2 regions of the Butyrivibrio sp. VCB2001 genome follow, and region 2 is predicted to be linked to the other one. Evidence: riboswitches for the same ligand, from Rfam matches in the RefSeq annotation. Region 2 holds a riboswitch; the other holds the start of a gene.
The links. A riboswitch is a leader RNA that binds a small molecule or an ion and turns the genes downstream of it on or off. The one in region 2 is predicted to bind thiamine pyrophosphate.
Positions count from the first base shown of each region.

Region 1 (3,174 bases), on a different contig from region 2:
CCAAGGCAGGACTATGATGCGCTTTTGGAAGGCGTGGGTGAAGCGCCGGTGCTTAAGATAAGCTCTGTGGGGGATAAGGATCTTCTTGACGGCATCAGAGCCGGTGCTTTTAAGGCAACTATGCGCAGACAGACTTTGGAAAATGGCGGAAACATTGATGAGGAGCTCCTTGAGAGCCTTAAGGCGAAATTCTTTGCAAAGTACCCTCACGCCGATCTGAAAGGTCTTTTCACCAAGACTACAGTATCAGAACTCAAGAAGAAGGCCATGGTGGATGAGGATGAGTTTGGGGTGGTTCCTGCTCCATATGCTGCAGATGAGGAGCCTAAGGGAACTCTTACCGGCGCAGAGCGAGGAAGTGCCTACCACAGGGTTATGGAACTTCTGGATGGCGATGCATTTGCGGATACATCTGCAGAGGGCCTTAGAGGCTGGATTGCGAAAGCGGCTCAGAAAGGCCTGATACCTGATGAGTACCGGGAGGTGGTAAGACCGGAGGATATAAGGACATATCTTTTAACGGACCTTGGAACCCGCATGGGAGCAGCATTTGGCAGAGGCGAACTCATGCGCGAGAAACCTTTCATGATGGGAATTTCGGCAAAAGAGCTTGATCCGGGATTTCCGGAGGATGAGATGGTACTGGTTCAGGGAATTGTAGATGCCTGGTTTATAGAGGACGGCGAGATAGTGCTTCTTGACTACAAGACCGATAAGGTCAGAGACGGCAAGGCACTGGTGGACAGATATGCTGTGCAGCTTGAGCTCTACAAGAGGGCGCTGGAAGCTGCCACAAGAAAAAAGGTAAAGGAAGTATATATCTACTCCTTTACCCTTGAAAGCGTCATAAGGCTGGATTAAAGCAGAGTATAGACCAAGGCAAAAGCATTGGCTGTAATGTGCACCACCAGAGGGATGCTCAAAGTCCTATGCCTGTAATAGCTGTACGTGATAATAAGCCCCATCAAAAAGCCGTATAAGGCCTGTACGGGGTGAAGATGATAAATACCAAACAGGGCTGCTGTCAGGATGATTGCGATGGCAGCTCTTTTTATGTGTCTGTTCAGGAAGTTAAAGAGAAAGAATCTGAACAGTATCTCTTCCACCAATGGTGTGGCAAAGCAGTACACCATGATTAGTATGGCAGTCTCGTTTGATATGCTGTAAAGGCGGCTTTCAGGCCCCTGAAAGGATTCAAGGCTTGTCAGACCTGTGGCATTAAATATAAGAGTCAGCACAAGGGCTGACAGAGCTCCGATAAGAGCCCATATGGCATGGAGTTTTATTTGATTTAAAGTAAATGCTCTGTTATTCATAAAAAGCTATTGACAATCCTTGGGCATAATAGTTTAATTGACTTGAATTAAAAATAAACCGCTAGGGGAGCTATGCTGAGAGTGCTCGTGTAATGCACGACTAACCCTTATCACCTGACCCGGATAATACCGGCGTAGGGAAGCAACGATAACTCATAGACGTCAGAGTACATTATACTGTGCTTTTAGTGTTTATGGAATATCAACGTCAGGAAACCTCCCAAGATAACGGTCATATAAAGGGAGGATTTTTTTATGAGTTTATTTCTTGAAAAGGTCGTTGAAGACGGCTACACATCTTACAACATCACATCAGGCGGATATGTCCTGGTAGTGGTTCTTGCAATCCTTGCGTTTTTGGGTATCAGCTACTTTGTAAATGCCGATGGTAAAGGAAAGCTCAGCGTTAAGCAGCTTACAGTATCAGCTCTTTGCCTTGCCCTTGCATTTGTATTGTCAAACGTTAAGCTCTTTAAGCTTCCTATGGGCGGATCAGTTACAGTATTCAGCATGTTCTTTATCACATATATCGGATATCTCTACGGACCCAGGGTAAGCCTTGCTTCAGCATTTGCTTACGGACTTCTTCAGATGATCGTTGATCCTTACATCATCAGTGTTCCACAGCTTCTGTGCGACTATGTGCTTGCTTTCACAGCTCTCGGTCTTGCAGGATTCTTCCACAACACTAAGTTTGGAATGTACAAGGGATATCTGGTTGGTGTATTTGGAAGATTCGTATTTGCAGTGCTCTCAGGAGTTGTATTCTTTGCAGACTATACACCTGAGGGGATGTCACCGATTGGCTATTCAGTAGCTTACAACGGAAGCTACCTTGCAGCCGAGGCAGTTCTCACAATAGTAGTTCTCTTTATTCCTGCAGTAAGAGTTGCTCTTAACAGAATTAAAAATGAGGCTCTTGAGAAGGGCGTAGTAAAAACTGCTCAGGCAGTATAAGGAATTCAGTGGGGAGTCAGTGGGGACGGTTCTCTTTGACTCCCTTTTTTTGATAATCAAAAGGTATAGAACACCTAAGCAAAAGGGAGTCAAAGAGAACCGTCCCCACTGACTCCCCACTGACTCACTCCCTGACATAAAAAAGCCCGGCACATCGAAAGTGCCGGGCTTTTATTATCTTACAGTATCTGAATTCCGTTCCTGGTAGCTTCTTCAACCATATCCTCAGGCCAGATAGAGCACTGAACCTCTCCGATATGAGCTTTTCTTAAGAAGAACATACAAATTCTTGACTGGCCGATTCCACCGCCGATGGTGTAAGGCAGCTCTTTGTCCAAAATGGCTTTCTGGAAAGGAAGCTGTGCTCTCTCGGTGCATCCTGCCTTCTCAAGCTGGCTCTTAAGTGACTCCTCGTCAACTCTGATTCCCATACTTGAAAGCTCAAGAGCAATGTCAAGAACAGGGTAGTAAACGATGATGTCGGCATTAAGTGCCCAGTCGTCATAGTCCGGAGCTCTTCCGTCGTGCTTCTCACCTGAAGCAAGCTCATCACCGATCTGCATTATGCATACAGCACCCTTGGCTTTGGAAATGAAGTACTCACGCTCCTTGGGTGTGTTGTCAGGGAACATGTCCTCAAGCTCCTGGGTTGTGATAAAGAAGATATCCTCAGGAAGAATCTCCTCGATGTAGTCATACTGAATGGACATGAACTTCTCGGTCTTTCTGAGAACCTTGTAAACGTTCTTGACTGTTTCCTTGAGGAAATCAAGGTTTCTGTCCTCTTTATTTATAACCTTTTCCCAGTCCCACTGGTCAACGAAGATTGAGTGGATATTGTCAGGGATCTCATCGCGTCTTACAGCGTTCATATCTGTGTAGAGACCTTCGCCAACATTAA
Region 1 is NZ_AUIZ01000002.1:206,879-210,052, reverse strand. Features, by position in the region: gene addA (helicase-exonuclease AddAB subunit AddA) at 1-861, shown strand, start outside; gene G589_RS0103670 (CPBP family intramembrane glutamic endopeptidase) at 858-1,316, opposite strand; TPP riboswitch at 1,370-1,474, shown strand; gene thiT (energy-coupled thiamine transporter ThiT) at 1,572-2,273, shown strand; gene asnA (aspartate--ammonia ligase) at 2,453-3,174, opposite strand, start outside.
Region 1: linked by a shared signal. The riboswitch ahead of thiT (energy-coupled thiamine transporter ThiT) and the one ahead of thiE (thiamine phosphate synthase) in region 2 are both predicted to bind thiamine pyrophosphate.

Region 2 (3,174 bases):
TGTATTTTCTTTTATATCAGAAGCACCAAAGATGCTTGATATCACTGCAATTCCGGAAAGACCAAGTCCCGATAAATGATGCAGGTTTTCACCCGTTATACCACCGATGGCAACCACCGGTATCGGCATACTTGATGTGATCTCCCTATAGCTTTCGAGGTTCATCATCGGCTTTGCATCCTTTTTGGTATCCGATCCAAAGGCTGCACCAACACCAAGATAGTCAGCTCCTTGTAAAAGAGCTCTTTTCGCCTCTCCAAGATTGTGGGCCGTTGCACCGATTATGAAGTCCCTTCCAAGAACCTCCCTTGCCTTTTCTATCGACTCATCTTCAAGCCCTAAATGGACGCCTGCTGCCCCTACCACGCTACATACTTCCACGTTGTCATTGATGATAAGAGGAATATCATAGTTCTCACATATCTGATTGACCTTGACCGCCGTTTTTATGTATTCGGTTGTGGTCATATTTTTCTCCCGGAGCTGTATCATTGTTGCTCCGCCCAGAATAGCCTGTTCAACCGCCTCCGACAGACTTATTTCCCCCTGTAGGATATCTCTGTTGGTTATTGCATACAGAAATGTATCAAGTCTTCTAAAACGCCCTCTCCTGCTAAGCCTTGTAAGACTCAGCTGATCGATGAGAGCATTCTTGTACTCCATAGTCCCAAGTCTTTTTTCTTTTTGGCAAAAGAGCTCTGCCCTGGCGGCGTTTATCTGATAAAGTAAAATGCCTTCCCTGATGGCATTTACATAATCATCTGTCTCTTCTTCTTTCTTGGCAGCTCCAAGGTATGAGCCAATTATGGCACTCATCATACATCCTGCTCCGGTAAAGAGCTTTTGCATGCTGCTGCCACCGGGTAGTTTATAAACCAGGTTTGCAGAAGCATCTGCGATCAGCACGTTTTCTCCGCTCACAACGACAACAGCCTTTGCAGCTTTAGAAAGACTAAGCAAATCTTTTTTGGATAAATGGCTTCCCATATCCTCCACTCCGGCGAAGACCTGCGTGATTTTATCACCTTTGTTGATGCCAAGTATTTCACATAGTGCCTTAATTTCTGAAGTATTTCCCCTTATGCATGCAAAGTGAACTTTGGCCAAAAGCTCTTTTAACATATCTCTTCGAAAGTCTGTGGCTCCGGCGCCTACCGGATCCAGCACGACCGGTATATCCAGTTCGTTAGCTCTTTTACCTGATGATAAAAAGACCTTTAGCCTCTCCGGTGACGGAGTTCCTGTGTTGATGACAAGGCCATCGCAGTTCTCTGTTATCTGCGCACACTCGCACAGGGCATCTCCTCCTATGGCCGTAGCTCCTACGGAAAGACATGCATTTACCACGTCACAAGCAGTAATGTAGTTGGTTAAAATGTGTATTTGCGGGCGAATTTCCCAAAGATCATAAGTCATGTCAATTACATTTGATCATGACTGAGAGAGTTTAGCACATTCTGTCAGATGGACATAAAAAAGCGCCATCTGATACAGATGACGCTAATTACGCTTAACTAATCGACGATTCCTACGTTGGCATTATCCAAATCAGGTTTAGGGTCGTGCTCATGCACCTCTCAGCCATTATCAGCTCCCCTTGTCCGGTATTTTGTTGTTTTTGCAGGTCTTTGCGACCTTCAGTTATAGAATATATCACGCATTGTCGGCAATAGCAAGAGCACTTTCACAGATATTCAGCAATATCTCTACATTTTTTACCATGGACTGTATTGGTACATACTCAAATCTTCCGTGGGCGTTTTCATAACCTGCTGAGAGATTCGGGCACGGAAGGCCTCTGAATGAAAGAGCTGCTCCGTCGGTTCCTCCCCTGAAGGGCTCACAGACAGGCTCTATACCTGCTTTCCTGATGGCACCTTTAAGTATATCTATCATGAACGGAACGTCCTTCAGAACTTCCTTCATGTTGCTGTACTGATGGATAATCGTAAGCTTCACGCGGTCATCTCCATAGTCTGCTCCTAATTTCTCTGCGCACTCCTTAAGAAATTCCTCGCGCTTTTTGAAATTATCATGGTCAAAGTCGCGGACAAGAAGCCTTACCCTTGCATGCTCACAGTCGCTCTCGCAGGAGATCAGGTGATAAAAGCCTTCCACACCTTCGGTATACTGGGGCTTTTCTTTCTTTGGCAGCATAGCCATAAGCTCAGCTGCCATATCAACTGCATTTACCATAATGCCTTTGGCTGTTCCGGTATGTACGCTTCTACCTGTAAACTCAAACACCGCTTCCGATGCATTGAAGGTCTCATCCTCATACCAGCCAAGATGGTCGCCGTCCAAAGTGTAAGCCACCTTTGCTCCAAACCTATCAAAATCCAGATCCCTTGCAAGTCCTCCCACTTCCTCATCAGGAGTAAAGGCAATGCAAATGTCTCCATGCTTTACATCGCCGTGATCAACCAGATACTGGGCAAAAGACATTATGGCTGCGATTGAAGCCTTGTCGTCCCCACCAAGAAGTGTTGTTCCGTCAGTCAGTATAAGGTCCTGGCCAATATACATTTTGAGATTAGAATAGTCAGAAGCCTTCATGACTATGTTCTTCTCTTTATTAAGAACAATGTCTCCACCATCGTAGTTTTCCAAAACCCAGGGCTTAACATTTGTTCCGCTGGCGTCGGGAGCTGTGTCAATATGGGCAATAAATCCTATAGGCATTACCTGAGTATCCTGTACATTGGACGGAACTTTGCCGTAAACGACACACCCTTCCTCATCCAGAAATACATCGGATACGCCTATGCTTATAAGCTCATCCTTAAGCACACGTGCAAGGTCTTTTTGTTTCTCTGTTGTTGGCCAATGCCCGGTATATTCAGCAGACTGAGTATCAATCCTTGCATAGCTCATCAGTCTTTCTTTTACCTGTTCGTAAACTTCTTCCTGCTTCATAGTTAGGCCATTTCTCCTGCTACATTTATTGAATAATAATCACGTATTTCCTTTACATCCTCTGTCAGTCCAAGTATCCACATGAGCTTTGTAAGGGCTGCTTCTGTTGTCATGTCGTGAGCTTCAAGTGCACCGATTTCAAGAGCTCTTTTACCTGTCTCATAGACATCCATCTTGGTGCCTTCGTACCGGCACTGAGTTCCGACAACCACTGTGATTCCGCTCTGAATAAGCTTGTCCAAAGCGCCTATGAAGTCA
Region 2 is NZ_AUIZ01000001.1:370,497-373,670, forward strand. Features, by position in the region: gene thiE (thiamine phosphate synthase) at 1-1,416, opposite strand, end outside; TPP riboswitch at 1,508-1,608, opposite strand; gene pepT (peptidase T) at 1,654-2,916, opposite strand; gene G589_RS0101630 (asparaginase) at 2,919-3,174, opposite strand, start outside.